Regions from separate parts of the Planctobacterium sp. AWH2_060 genome, predicted to be linked through region 1. Evidence: predicted binding sites of a transcription regulator. Region 1 holds the regulator's gene; each other region holds the start of a gene.
The links. Region 1 encodes LexA, which represses DNA repair genes until DNA is damaged. Its sites were predicted from a motif close to TACTGTATNNNNATACAGTA; they were not measured.
Positions count from the first base shown of each region.

Region 1 (5,156 bases):
GAAACTCCAGTTGTTCATTCTGGGTAACGCCATATCCGGCGCACCAATCATCAGTGGTACCATCCAGTTTGCCAGACCAGTAAACGCTGGCATAACGGCACCAAATACCATGATCAACCCATGGACAGTGGTCATCTGATTAAAAAAGTTAGGGTCAACAATTTGTAGTCCAGGCTGAAACAGCTCCGCCCGAATAACCATTGCCATGGCGCCGCCTATCAAAAACATGATGAAGGCAAACCAGAGATACAAAGTACCTATATCTTTGTGGTTAGTAGTGTATAACCAGCGCTTAATACCAGTAGGTTTATGATCGTGATGATCATGGTGCTCGTCGTGATGGATATCATTAGTCACTGTACTCATCTCAACTCCCCTTATTGTCCGTTTAATACAGCGTTAACATCTTTGGCTTGCACCAATTCACCTGTATCGTTACCCCAGGCGTTTCGCTCGTAAGTTATTACAGCGGCTAACTCTTTCATGGAAAGCTGCTTGCCATAAGCTTGCATGGCCGTTCCGGAAACACCGTTAACCACGACCTCAATGTGTTTTTGCATATCGTTAATGGCGATATCACTGCCCTTCAGTCCCGGGAATACGCCCGGTAAACCTTCACCATTAGGCATGTGGCAAGCGGCACACGTGGTGTTGTAAACGCGCTCACCGACACTCATGAGTTCGTCCATATCCATGTTCATAGCCAGTAATTTTTGCTCTTCTTCTTTGGCTATGCGCTGCTGCTCTTCTTGCTCAGCAATCCAGGCCGCGTAATCTGCTGGCTCTTTGGCAATTACCACAACCGGCATAAAGCCGTGATCCTTACCACATAACTCAGCACACTGACCGCGATAGATACCTGGCTTTTCAACTCTTGCCCAGGCTTCGTTGATAAATCCTGGGTTGGCATCTTTTTTAACGGCAAAATCCGGTACCCACCAGGAGTGGATAACATCATCCGAGGTGATCAGAAAACGGACTTTTTGATTGGTAGGAATGACCAGAGGGCGATCCACTTCCAGCAGATAGTTAATATTCTTTTCTAACTTGTTATTGATTTGCTCGGGTTGAGTAGCCATCACAGAATAATACTCAACCTCGTTATCCATGTACTTGTAATGCCACTTCCACTGAGAACCGGTTACCAAAACGGTGACATCAGGTGAAGACACATCTTCCATAGCAATCAGGGTTTTGGTGGCGGGAATAGCCATTCCGATTAGAATAATGAAGGGCACGACGGTCCAGGCGATTTCCACTTTAACACTTTCATGAAATGTTGCCGGTGTAACCCCTCTGGATTTTCTGTGGAAAATCGTGGCCCATAACATGGCACCAAATACAATCACACCAATGACCACACAAATCCAGAAAATGGTCATGTGTAAGTCATATACCTGTTGGCTGATATCTGTGACACCAGTGCGCAGATTTAACTGATATTGATCAGGTTTGGGATCTGACGCTGCGAAACTAGTGAAACTCACTAAAAACGCCATCACGCCCCAAATTCCAGTAAACAATTTACCCACCTGTGTGTTCCTCCTTCATTACCCGTTGTTTTGTTGTTGGTCATTTTTACAACAACGGTGCCGCACAAAAGTTACAGCATTGAAACATATATGTTATTACTATGTTAAAATCTGAATGATATGTAAACAAATTTCGAAGATCAAAAACAATTGAGAGACACTAAATGATGTTTTTTTCATCATCTATAGCGTCAAAAATAGACCGAAATCTTAAAAAGGGAAATAAATAAGCTGTTTTTAAAGCTAACTTTTAACGGGAACAACCAACTAGCAGGCCGTTAAAGATACAAAAAAGCCCATTTATCAATGGGCTAGAAGAGAGTGAGAAATAGTGAAATATTTTTGTTGGCAAGAAAAGTTTGCTACATCCAGGCGTTATTTCGGATAATTCCTACTGCTATACCTTCAATATTTAAGGGTTGAGATTTTAGATCGACCTTAATTGGTGCAAAATCAGGATTCTCGGCATGTAACAATACCTGAGAGCCGCTCTTTTCAAAACGCTTAACGGTAACATCCTCTTCCACTCTGGCCACCACAACCTGACCATTACGGGCCTGATTAGTGCGATGAACCGCCAGTAAATCGCCATCCATAATTCCAATGTCTTTCATGCTCTCGCCGTCCACCCGCAACAAATAATGGGCTTCAGGTTGAAACATGCCAGCGGCTACCTGATAGTGACTTTCTATGTGCTCTTGCGCCAGGATGGGTTCACCAGCCGCGACTTTACCAATTAATGGCAGACCTAATTCCGGCTCAGGTTCATCAACAGGTCCGGTAAGGCGAATACCACGAGAGGTGCCCGCTAAAATTTCAATCACCCCTTTTCTGGCCAGCGCCTTTAGGTGCTCTTCGGCGGCATTAACTGATTTAAAGCCAAGCTCACGTGCTATTTCGGCTCGGGTGGGCGGCATACCCGTGTCGGAGATTGTCTCTTTTATCAGGTTCAACACCTGCTCTTGTCGTAACGTAAGTGGACGCATATCTAACCTGTTTTTACGTACAGTTTAACTGGGAGTATATACAGTTACCGGATAATCTCAATAAAAAATCCGCAATTTCAGTTAAGTCCGCTGAAATTCGCTTACACAGATCACTAAGCCAAACAGAAAAGGTCATGCTATGATCGCAATAATTTGAATCTGAATTTAAGCACCATGGCCTGGTATCAAAATCTATTTTTTAATTTAGTAAAATACCCGACTCGCTGGCTGGTAAAAACCAGTAATATTCCTACAGATATCGAGGGCGAATTAGGTATCGATAAAACTCGTCCTATCATTTATCTGTTAAAAACTAATTCAGTCACTGACCGCGTTGCCCTGGAGTTGTCTACCAAAATGCTGGGCTTACCGGCTCCCGATCAACACCTGGAAATTGCTGGTGACAAAATTAGCAACTGTTTGTTTTTGCAGGAACCTGAATCTCTATTCTCAAAAAAATCAAAACACACAGACATCAACAAAAGTTTTACCCGCCTTTTTGAACTGCACCGAGATGATGAAAACCTGGATTTACAAATCGTTCCCGTGTCTATCTTCTGGGGACGCGCACCAGGTAAAGAAAGTCGCGGTTGGGCAGACCTGTTCACCTTCAAGGCCTCGCCAAACTGGTTGCGAAAGTTTTTTATTGTGTTGTTTTTAGGGCGAGATAACTTTGTCTATTACAGTTCCGCGGTTTCCAGCCAAAAAATGGCCACCACCGTAGGCTCAGATTCTGAAATCGCTCATAAGTTGATCCGACTGGCCCGCACCCACTTTTATCGTCGGCAGCAAAGTATGAACGGTCCAATGTTAATGGACCGACACCAGCTTTTTAACAGCATTCTGGCTGCGCCATCCGTTAAAAAAGCCATGGCACAGGAAGCTAAGAACTCTCCGCAACAGTTGCACAAAGCACGAATCAAAGCGAAAAGTTACATCGAAGAAATTGCCGCCGATTACCGGGAAGGCGTGATCCGCCTGGGCGATCGCTTATTGGGCCGGGTCTGGAACAAGATATATAACGGTATTGAAGTTAAAAATGCCGATAAAGTGCGGGAACTGGCGCAAAATGGTCACGAAATCATCTATGTTCCCTGTCATCGCAGTCATATGGATTACCTGCTGCTGACCTACGTAATTTACCACGAAGGACTGGTGACACCGCACATTGCCGCGGGTATTAACCTCAACTTCTGGCCCATCGGTGGTTTATTCCGACGCGGCGGTGCTTTCTTTATTCGCCGCTCATTCGCTGGTAATAAACTCTATACTGCGGTATTCCGCGAATACCTGGAGCAATTATTTAACAAGGGTTATTCCGTTAAATTTTATGCCGAAGGCGGACGCAGCAGAACCGGCCGGTTACTGCCGCCCAAAACCGGCATGTTAGCCATGACTATTCAGGCAATGGTAAAAGGCGTTAAACGCCCGGTGAGCATAGTCCCGGTTTATATCGGCTATGAGCATGTAATGGAAGTGAAGAGCTACCTCAAGGAATTGCGCGGCAAAAGTAAGGAAAAAGAATCTTTCCTCGGGGTATTTTCCGCCATCAGAAAGCTGAAAAACTACGGCTACGGATTTTTAAACTTTGGCGAGCCTATTCATCTGGGCCAATACCTGGATAAAAATGCCCCGGATTGGCGAGAAGCGCAAGCCAGCCTGGACGATAAAAAACCATCATGGCTTAATCCTACGGTGAACACCCTGAGCCACAATATACTGGAGCGTATTAATCAGGCATCAGCGGTAAGCGGCATGGGCCTGGCGTCACTTTGTTTACTGGTGGCGGAGAAACGCGCCATGAGCAAAGAAGAGTTGTTGCAGGTCATGGAAAGCTATCTGGCCTTGCTAAGGCAATGCCCATTTAGCAATCAAAGCAGTTTTCCTCAGGTGGGCGCAGAAAAACTGTTAGAAAACACCCTGCGACTGGGTAAGTTTAATGTCACCGAAGATAGCTTCGGGGAAATCATCTCGATTGAACGAGACAACGCTATCCTGCTCACTTATTACCGCAATAATATTCTGCATATGTTCTGCGTACCCGGATTAATCGCGGCGATAGTTGTTGCTCATAACGAATGCCACCGCGAAGAAGTTATAAAAATTGTAGCCCGGATTTTTCCATTGTTGAAAAAAGAACTCTTTATCTACATGAAAGAGGAAGAGGCTGAGATTTATACCAGAGGCTTAATAGACGGCATGGTGCAGCAAGGCATGTTAAAAGCCAGTGATGATATATTAATGCCTGCAGATACCAGTAGTGTGCAGTTTTATAGCCTGTGGTTATTGAAGTCTGTTATTCAGGAAACGCTGCAACGGTACGCTTTAGTACTCAATCAACTGGAACAGCTGGGTACCACTGCACGCGGCGCACTTGAAAAGCGCAGTCGTCAGGTAGCAGAACGCATGTCAACATTGCACGGTATCAGTGCCCCGGAATTTTACGACAAAAACGTATTAGCCACCTTTATTGCCGCAGCCCGTGAATATGAAATCTGGGAAGCCAATGAAGAAGGTTTATTGCTGCACTCGGAAAAAAGCAGGGAATTACAGCAATTGCTGTTTACTCTGGTTTCTCCGGAATTTGTTAAACGATTACAGCAGATAAAGTAACCTCAAATTAACACGGGGAGAAGGA
Region 1 is NZ_JBSWTG010000001.1:3,664,654-3,669,809, reverse strand. Features, by position in the region: gene ctaD (cytochrome c oxidase subunit I) at 1-366, opposite strand, end outside; gene coxB (cytochrome c oxidase subunit II) at 378-1,499, opposite strand; gene lexA (transcriptional repressor LexA) at 1,895-2,518, opposite strand; gene plsB (glycerol-3-phosphate 1-O-acyltransferase PlsB) at 2,693-5,131, shown strand; gene ubiA (4-hydroxybenzoate octaprenyltransferase) at 5,134-5,156, opposite strand, start outside.

Region 2 (5,156 bases), 1.0 Mb from region 1:
ATCACTTCTGTTCCCGGCAAAGGCTTGGAAACCGTACCGATACGTACATCCATATCTGGCCCCAATACACTGCCACAGGCAAAGGATTCGGTCATTCCCCAGCCTTCACCAATATTGATATCCAGTTTACTGTACCAGTGCAAAATCTTTTCTGATAAGGGAGCAGAGCCACTGATGAAAATACGTGCCTGATCCAGGCCCATTTGTTTTTTTATTTTGTTTTTTACTATGCCACTGATTACCGGAATCTTTAACAGTGTTTGCAACTTCTTGTTGGGCATCTTGGTAAGGATTTTTTTCTGGAATTGCGTCCAGAGCCTGGGTACCGAACCAAATATTGTGGGTTTGGCATAACCCAAATCGTTGGCAAAGGTATCCAGGCTATCAACAAAATAAACCTTTAAACCGTAGTTTAACAATGTCGATTCTACATAGGCTCGTTCGGTACAATGTGACAAAGGCAGATAAGACATAATGCGATCGTCAGGTGTCACCGCCATACGCTTACCGACATTCTTTCCGGCATTAACAAAGCTTTGATAAGTATGCATTGCGCCTTTGGGATTTCCGGTACTTCCCGACGTGTACAGAATTGTCATGAGATCATCTTCCGCGACCGGCGATACGCTGTCTGCTGGCGCGCTTTCCTTCATAATGCTGTCCCACTGATGCTCTGCTGGCATTGTTGGATAGGGGAAAGCGACTTTGGATAGAGTTTCCGGTATACCACTGGCTTGAGATTGCCAATCATCTAGTTTGCCCACCAGGATCATTTTGCTTTCTGAGTGCTCCAGAACATAACTAATGGTTTCGGCATTCGCTGTGGGATAAATTGGAATACTGACCAGTCCGCCATACATCAGTGCTATATCAGCGATTATCCAGTGGGCACAATTCTTTGACAAAATAGCTACTTTATCACCTGGATTTAAGCCCTGTTTACGGAAAAAACTAAGCAGCTTTCGAGCCTGATCATCGATTTCCTGCCAGGTAAAAGTATGCATCTGTCCATTTTTAGGCTGGAACAACACTTCGCGATTGTTGTCCTGCACCATCCAATAAGTCAGCTTTTCAGCGGGAAGGGAAAGATTAACCGTATTCATTTACGCATTGACTCCTGGTAAATTTTGCACCGTGCAAGCGCTAATAGTAGTCAGATTTAGATGGGAATTAAAAGCTTTTTCGCAGCAAGTTATTAGAGTTCCTGACCGGCTCGCAATTGCAGGTAGCTATCGGAAGTGTTAACTACTTCTTGCCACCTGGGGGTCTTGGTGCCTGCTGTGTTGGCGGTTTCGGAGTCTGCAAGCCACGTTTGGGTTCCATTGCTCTGCGATGCTGCAGAAGATTGACAAACTCCGACTTGTTTTGTCTTTCTTTCATCTCCAGGCCTAACTGTAAACCTGCACTTCCCATAGTCTTTGCAGTTCCGAAGGAGGTTTTTGAGGCCATTTGCATTGCCGTACCACCAACATTTGCAATTTCATCAATTCCCAAACCTGCCGCTCCAGTCAAAGCTCCTACACCTGTCATCACTGCCATATGATTGCGTTTCTGAGCATTGATATCTGATTTAACCTGCGCCATTTGGCTACCTAACATCTCGCGCCCAGTTGCGTTCGGATTGACATTTTTCGCATAGGCTTTACTGGCTTCATTGTAAGCCCCTGTAGCCACCACACCTGCACCTATACTGACACCTTTTGCCGCTAATTTAGTGGCTCCGCCAGCCAGTGGATTGACCAAAGCCACACCAGTTCCTACATGGTTGGCAACATTAGCTCCCAGTCGCGTATACTTGGCTCCCTTGGCTATGGTTTCCGCTCTTGCACCTTCGGGGTTATTGCCTTTAAATTCGCGTTTAAATGGCCGTAATGACTCGGCTTCTTTAGTCAATGCAGCCCTGTCTCTTTTATTCAGGTTAGTAGCAATGTTCGCTTTGACATCCAAAGCAGCACCGGTCACCGCATTTTTAGACATCTTGTCATAAATATACGAGCGTTCTTCGTGTAAGCGAAACACGCTGCGCTCGTGCATTCTGCCGGGCCCCTGAGCAATATGAGTATTTAAGCGTTGCATCGCCTCGGGACTCAACTTATTGGGCCCACCACCGGGCGGTCTGGGGGCATTGCTGGATGGCGGTTTTAGCGTAGTTTTAGGACGCGGTTTGTTATTGCTGTTCATCAGAAAATCCGAATAAGTAAGTTACGCAAGGTACTTCAGCAAAGAGTAGTCAATAAACTCATTGAAAATCAATGAACTCACCATTAGGAAGTTTCGAATTTGGTGTTTTTTTGGCAAAACCTAAATTCTATGTACAAAACTACTCCATATTCAAATTGACGTCATCAGTCTTTCTCCATAGCAGCACAGGTGTTTTATTTGAATGGCACAGCAGAACTGAAAACCTGTACTTTGGTACAGTTAAATTTTGAAAATAGGGAGTGTATATTTTCACTCGTTGGCAATAGGGCTCAACATAAAATATAAGGAAATTTATTACGCAAGAATTAAGTGTAAATGAAATTGAACAGGTTAATGGCGGCTATTGGGATAGAGTTATAGGGGGTGTAATTGGTGGAATAGCGGGTGGTTATGGTGCTGTTCTAGGCAGCAATGGAAATTACAGTGCACAAGGTATTATCACGGGGGTAGTCACTGGAGTAATAACAGGGGCGTTGAACCCTGTCCGCTCCTTAGGAAATGCAGCAACTACACTCGCTGGTTCTGGAGCCACTGGTGGCGCAGCCAGTGTCATTGACCAATACTTTGAGATTAAAGAGTAACAGGTATGGAATCTGTTAGCGTACTTCTTATTTTGTTCTCAGTTTTAGTAATATCTATTTCTGCTGGAATTAAAATGTTACTTGGATTGAAGGCCATTGACCCCGTTCCCGGTAAGCTTAAAGGAATCAAAAAGTTCCTGGCAATGTGGAATGTTACACTGGCTACAGCAGTGGCCTTTTGCATTGTCTATTTTGGCTTTGCACCTTTATTAAATTCGTAATAGCGTATTTAATAAATTCAAGGAAAGTATGCTGCTGATAATCACTGTCACAATAACTCTGTTAACCTCATTTGCAATAAAACGCCTTTGTGGCGTTGGATTATTGGCCCCTTTTCCCGAGAATCTAAACGGCTTTCGCTGGCTTCTGGCGCAGTTAAATGTGTTTATCTCTATTGTTGCAGGTTGGACGGTGAGTAAGTTCTTACTGACACCAATGATTGAAAGCGTTTTACTTTAAAACGGTCAGACCAGGTTACGGCATAACTAAAGCGCGTTAACCTTTGCAGAAAAATTGTACTAAAAAGATCAAAGCACTCTAACATCAAGTAGGGTGAGGCGTCACCGCCTCACCCCTCTCACATAACCGTACGTACGGACCTCGTATACGGCTTATGCATACTTCCATTCAGCATAAGCGTTGAACACATGGACTGTTAATTGAAATCGACGTGACGAATGTAAGTTACACTTCAGACGAAAAGCCGAATATCAATATCACGCGACTTTAAGCCATATACAGATCTCAAGTTAATTAGGTTAAAAGAGACTTTTTTGAAGAGGTTCAGGTTTGAAGTAGCTTTTCACTTTATATTGGTTATGAACTTGTTCGGCACCACTAAATTAGACATTGCAAATGGAAATAATAATTGCGCCCTTGCAGTTGTATTTGGCATGCTACATGGGCTGGGTATCAAGCTTACTTCACCATCGTATTCACCTGTTTCTCTTGAAAAGCGGGACGATGTCAGTGTCAGTGATGACGAGCGGCTAAAAAAACCAATGCCAGAAGATAACATCACCCCACCGTCCGAATATACCTTACTCATCCAATTGGCAACAAACCGACCCTAATCCCAATTTGGGTTGCCAAGCACGCTGCAAATGGGCCGTTTGTTCGCCCCGTTCCAACCGATAAGAACCGTTCTGCGTTTGCCACCCCGGCGTGAACGTCCTGAAACTAAAGTTCAGGACGTCAGCACAAACAACTTAACCATGCTTTTTCGCCCGCCGTGCGGTCTGTAGAGCAAGACAAAACGCAAACACCCCGAGGAAACGACGTTGCCAAACTACTATGGAGACTAAAATCAACAATAGCCAAGAAACACTGCCGCCTGAAGACTTGTTGGTCACTGTAACCACAAATACAGGCTCTTCAAGAACGGTTACCTGCACTCGCGCGTCATCACTTAGCACTCCATCACTAATGACATATTCGACAATATCGCTTCCCTCAAACCCAGCACGCGGCGTATAGGTTATCGTATTGTTAGCATTGACCGTTACCCTACCAACGGTTGCAGAGGCAGAAGTTACCTGCAACGCATCGCCATCACTGTCGACGTCATTGCTCAACACTTCAATGGTCACAGGTGTTTCAAATTCAGTAGTGACACTGTCATCATTGGCAACAGGTGCCCTGTTGGCGGAAACAATATTAACCGTCACCCTTCCTGTAGCTGGCTTGTCAAAGTCATCTACAATGACATATTCGATGATATCGGTGCCTACAAAGCCTTCTGCCGGTGTATATAGCAACGTCTGCGATGATGATACGGTCGCGTTTCCTTGTTCTGCTGTGGCACTAATCAACCGGATCTCATCACCATCAATATCCAAATCATTAGCCAGTACATCGATTTCAATGGCAGTAAGGTCATCAGTTTGTCCGATATCAGGCACGGCGCCAGGTGCCCTATTGCCTTTAATACTCACAGCAACGGTAGCACTGCCTGAGCCGTTATTCCCATCAGAAATGGCATATACAATACTTGCCTGCCCAACAAAGCCCGGCTCGGGGGTAAACCGAAGAGTGTTTTTAGCGATGATTTCTACACTGCCGAAGTCAGTACTAACGTTTACGATCTGAATGCTATCCCCGTCGGGATCCACGTCGTTGGAGAGTACATCAATATCTAATGAGGTATTCCATTGCATTGTTACTGAGTCATTTTCGGCAACAGGCAACTGATTATTCTCCAGCTTAACAGCAACACCGCCTGGGTCGACAATCGCGCCGTTGGCGAGACCGTCATCGTCGTTGGGCCCCCCGTCTTCGATTAACAACTGAACACACCAGTCGCCTTCACTCAAGCCTGGGGACCATGAGGCATCACCAGGCGGAGGACAAACTCCTGGTTCGCCAGCACTGGAA
Region 2 is NZ_JBSWTG010000001.1:2,658,678-2,663,833, forward strand. Features, by position in the region: gene ACXAD8_RS11400 (AMP-binding protein) at 1-1,103, opposite strand, end outside; gene ACXAD8_RS11405 (hypothetical protein) at 1,246-2,181, opposite strand; gene ACXAD8_RS11410 (class IIb bacteriocin, lactobin A/cerein 7B family) at 2,496-2,783, shown strand; gene ACXAD8_RS11415 (hypothetical protein) at 2,789-3,004, shown strand; gene ACXAD8_RS11420 (hypothetical protein) at 3,033-3,242, shown strand; gene ACXAD8_RS11425 (hypothetical protein) at 3,557-3,856, shown strand; gene ACXAD8_RS11430 (Ig-like domain-containing protein) at 3,992-5,156, opposite strand, start outside.
Region 2: the regulator LexA is predicted to act here: its motif matches at 2,404-2,423, upstream of ACXAD8_RS11410 (class IIb bacteriocin, lactobin A/cerein 7B family).

Region 3 (5,156 bases), 2.5 Mb from region 1:
TGTTTTGCTCACCACCGGACAGGTTCTTAGTAAGTTCAAGGTTACGGATGGTGGTAGCATCCAACTGTAACAGATGGTCATCTTCTGGCTTTTTCAAAGCCCGAATATGGGGCAGGGCACTGCGTTGTGTATCTTTGACATATTGCAAAATGGCGCCTGCCGCTGCTAGTGCCATTTGCGATCTATCTTGCTCAATACCAAACCCCGATAATTCACGGGTGCCAAACTGTTCGTTGAGCAGTTTAACCGCCGTTGCCGGGTCAAATTCCCATTCAGGTCTGCGTCGCAACCCGGCATTTTGATCAAACAACCAGGTATATGGGAAGTCATCAGGATATAGAATCTCAGCAGGGCGAGCTTTTTCCAGTTCGGCTTCAAGTGCTTCGGTGCTTTGCAACTGGCGGATCACAAAGCGGCCACTACTTACGTCTAAAGTCGCGAAACCTATCTCCTGTTTGTGGTGAGAAACTGCTGCTAACAGATTTTCGGCACTGTTTTCTAACAGGGCTTCATCTGTTACTGTGCCAGGTGTAATGATTCGGGTGACTTTACGCTCAACGGGGCCTTTGCTGGTTGCCGGATCGCCAACCTGTTCACAGATGGCAACCGATTCCCCCAGTTTTACCAATTTGGCGAGATAGCCTTCAACAGCATGGTAGGGAACACCTGCCATGGGGATGGCATTGCCGCCTGATTTGCCTCTGGCTGTCAGGGAAATATCCAGTAGTTGTGCGGCACGTTTAGCGTCATCCCAGAATAATTCATAAAAATCGCCCATGCGATAAAACAACAGGATTTCTTTATGTTCGACTTTGATGCGTAAATACTGCTGCATCATAGGGGTATGGTTTGCCAGTGCGGCTTCACTATAATCAGGTGACGACATATTTATTTTTTACTTATTTTTGAGAAGTTTCGATGATTTCAGATCAGATTTTGACACTTTCCGCTCAACTTGGTGAGCTACTCACAGACAAAAACTGGCAGATTACCTGTGCCGAGTCCTGTACCGGAGGAGGCATAGGATACGCCATTACCAGTGCCCCTGGAAGTTCAAATTGGTTTCAACGAGGATTCATCACCTATAGCAATGAGGCTAAATCCGATCTTGTCGCCGTCGACCCCGAAATCATTAATAAGCACGGGGCGGTTTCACAAGCGGTTGTAGAGCAAATGTCCCTCGGTGCCTTGAAAATGGCAAAGGCCGATGTGGCGGTGGCAGTGAGCGGTGTCGCCGGGCCGGGTGGGGGAACTGCAGACAAACCCGTGGGTCTGGTGTGGTTTGGTTTTGTTATTGGCGAGCAGCAATTTGCATTTTCTAAAATATTTACAGGCGACCGAGCCAAGGTTCGGGAACAAACCGTAGAAGTGGCAATGCAAACATTGATCAAAAAGTTGGCATTATAAGATTTATCCTACTTTTATTGTGCAGGAGAGGTATTTGGATTGTTGCTCGAAATACATGTAAAATGTCGCCGACTTCAGGTCGGCGACATCTTGAAAATTAAAAAACTCTCAATTTTTTAAGCACTTATAAAATACTTTAAAAAAAACATTGTAACTGTATGGTTGTACAGTATACTTGTGCTCAAGTACTGGTTGAAAATACAGTTGTTTGGGTTGAAAGCAATACCCGTCTACTAACTTCAATCAATATTTACCCATAGCTAACGAAAAAATTACGCTCTGCCTGAAAATCAGTAGGGGCGACCATAATCACAATCTCTCAGGTTACATGAGAGTATTTTAGAAACAGGGGTTCACAATGGACGACAATAAATCACGCGCACTATCAGCAGCACTTGGACAAATTGAAAAGCAATTCGGTAAGGGCACCATTATGCGCCTTGGCGACAACCTGGCGATGGATATTGAGTCTATTTCCACTGGCTCATTGTCGATTGATATTGCATTGGGGATAGGCGGATTGCCTTGTGGTCGAGTGGTGGAAATCTATGGTCCGGAATCATCCGGTAAAACCACGCTGACGCTACAGGTTATTGCTGAAGCGCAGAAGAAAGGTAAAACCTGTGCATTCGTGGATGCGGAGCACGCACTAGATCCAGTTTATGCCGCAAAGCTGGGTGTAAACGTTGAAGAGTTATTAGTGTCGCAGCCAGACACAGGTGAGCAAGCGTTGGAAATTTGTGACATGTTGGTCCGCTCAGGAGCCGTAGATGTGGTTATTGTGGACTCTGTAGCCGCTCTGACACCGAAAGCTGAAATTGAAGGTGAGATGGGTGACTCTCACGTCGGTTTGCAGGCGCGTTTGATGTCTCAGGCACTGCGTAAATTGACTGCTAATATCAAAAAATCTAACACCTTGTGTATCTTCATCAACCAGATCCGTATGAAGATTGGTGTGATGTTTGGTAACCCAGAGACGACAACCGGTGGTAATGCACTGAAGTTCTATGCTTCTGTTCGTCTGGATATTCGTCGCATCGGTTCAGTAAAAGTTGGTGACGAAGTAGTGGGTAACGAAACCCGCGTCAAGGTAGTAAAGAATAAAGTAGCTCCGCCGTTCAAACAGTGTGAATTCCAGATTATGTATGGCGAAGGTATCAGTAAAGAAGCTGAATTGATTGACCTTGGTGTACAGCAAAAGATGGTAGAAAAAGCGGGTTCCTGGTACAGCTACAATGGCAATCGTATCGGACAGGGTAAGGCCAATGTAGTGCAGTTCCTGAAAGACAATGTGGAAATTGCTAATGAACTCGAAACTCGTCTTCGCGAAGAACTGTTACTAAAGAAAACTGGTAAGGCCGAGGATGCGAAAGAGGAAGCTCCAGAGCTTTAAATCAGATTACCGCTGTAATTTTGTTTAGCTAAAAGAATTGCAGCAGTTCAAGAACACTTTTTAGTGTCTCCGTAATACAACCCCTCGTTAGCGCAAGGGTATTTGTCGGGGCGGTTACTCAGGTAACTGCCCCTTTTTTATTGGCTTAACTCTTCTAATTAACACTGACAGATTTCGTCGTTAGTGGCATTATTACGCCTCGAATTTTTTCAGGCGGCTACACGCCTGGATAAACCAAATAAATATTGCAATACAGGTCTGAACCATGACGGGAAAACTAATAACCATAGAAGGCATTGATGGCAGTGGTAAGGGTACACAAAGCCAACTGTTGTTAGAACAGCTTAAACAAGCAGGGAAAAAAGTAAAAATGTACAGTTTTCCGGCTTATGAGCAGACTTTTTTTGGACGAGAAGTGGGCGCTTTTCTGCGTGGTGAATTCGGCTCCATTGACCAGGTGCATCCGAAGCTAGCCTCAGTGTTGTTTGCCAGTGACCGATTGGAGCAGAAGCCTGATTTGTTGGCTGATCTCAATGCGGGATATTATGTGGTTTGTGACCGTTACGTGGAATCCAATATGGGCCATCAGGCGGCTAAGTTTCCAGAGCAAGAACGCGTAGCTTTTATTGACTGGTTGGAAGAGTTGGAATATCAAGTCAATGGCTTGCCAAAACCCGATATTACTTTTTTCCTCGATGTGCCACTGTCGGTATCAAAAGAGTTGGTACTTAAGAAAAAGCAACGCAGTTACACCGATGAAAAAGAAGATATACATGAAGCCGCCCACGGCTATCTGGAAAAGGTTTATCAGGTGTACCAATATCTAAATCAAAAAAATCAATGGTGCCGTATTCCCTGTGTGGATGACGATACAATAAGATCTATTGAAGCCATTAACAATGAATTGTTGCAAAGAGTTCTGGCGCTGTAGTTTAGCTTGCAAGGGCCCTTTACTGGATTAATTGGGCTCGTTATTCATTCTTCACTAACGCCATGTGAAGAGCTTTTAACCCAGCCTTTTCGCCCAATTGCCATTGTGCTGCAATGTGCAGTTTTCTTCTGTATCAAACAGAATTTGGTTTCTGACTGATTTTAAGGAAATGTTTAATTTCTGAAGTTCAGAGATGATAAGCGACTGGATATAATCATTTCTGACTGACAATAAGTAGTTATCCAGGTTGTTATTGGTATCGAAAACACAGATCACTTTGAGGCTTTGCGGAAAGTTATTGTAATTCACAAGGTGGGTAAGCCATTGAAACCCTTCAAGGTCTTTCAACGCTGCTTCGCATACTTCCGTTAATCCTGAACGAATTTGATTGTCTAGTTTTTTATCTGATTTACGCATGACTTAAGGACAAGAGTGTGAACTTCCGAAGTTTTGTGGAATACAGGTGAATATGATATTGCAAATGGTATCACTTAAATAAATCTGTTCCTTTGTTTCTCCCGCAATATTTTGATACAGAATCAGAAGACACTTTTATCTGGTTAACTTGTTAGTATGTCAGCAAACTAAATGGCAATCCTACTTAGTGGTCACAGGCTTTACTAGTTTGGTCTGTAGGACAACAATAAAAATCAAGAGCACCCTATGAAAACCAAAGTATTTCTTTTGCTTGTAACTTTGTTTACAACACACCTTTTTGCCGCTGAATTTGAAGAAGGCACTCATTACACTGTACTGGAAACACCGTTATCCGACAAAAAAGGGGTGACTGAGTTTTTCTCTTTTTATTGTCCACATTGCTTTAGCCAGGAAGCTTTTATGAGAGACCTGGATGCATCTTTGCCTGACGGTATCAAACTGCAGAAGAACCATGTAGATATGATGCCGGGAAGAGATATCGCTATTGAACAGGCATTAACTAAAGCCCTAATCGTTGCTGAGTTATTAAAAGTTAAAGAGCCAGTGGTAGACGCTGTTTTTAGAAAGATTCATGTAGAAAAAGGCGACTTCTCGTCGATAGATGACATCAAGGCGGTGTTTGTTAGCCATGGTGTAGAGGGGGATAAATTTGATAAGGCCATGAAGAGCTTTTCCGTTGTGCCAAAAGCGAAAAAAATGGCCAAGAAAACCACTGAGTTGAGAAAGCAGGGCATTGGTACTGTGCCTACTTTGATTGTAAATGGTAAATATTATGCTAATACCCGCAGTATTAAGTCTTTCGATGAATACAAGGAACTGGTGTTGTTTTTAGTGGGGCTTCCGCTTTAATCGCAGAACAATACAAGTCTGGGTGTAGTGAATACACCCACGCTGTAACGGATTCACCATTGTCTAAGTCTACCTTTACTTGTATCCGGCTATAAGCCTCACCTTCAAATTCATCCAGCTCTGGCCAATGCTCGGCTA
Region 3 is NZ_JBSWTG010000001.1:1,138,607-1,143,762, reverse strand. Features, by position in the region: gene mutS (DNA mismatch repair protein MutS) at 1-886, opposite strand, end outside; gene ACXAD8_RS04995 (CinA family protein) at 922-1,407, shown strand; gene recA (recombinase RecA) at 1,766-2,800, shown strand; gene tmk (dTMP kinase) at 3,066-3,731, shown strand; gene ACXAD8_RS04980 (Fis family transcriptional regulator) at 3,807-4,148, opposite strand; gene ACXAD8_RS04975 (thiol:disulfide interchange protein DsbA/DsbL) at 4,395-5,018, shown strand; gene ACXAD8_RS04970 (gamma-glutamylcyclotransferase family protein) at 4,960-5,156, opposite strand, start outside.
Region 3: the regulator LexA is predicted to act here: its motif matches at 1,560-1,579, upstream of recA (recombinase RecA).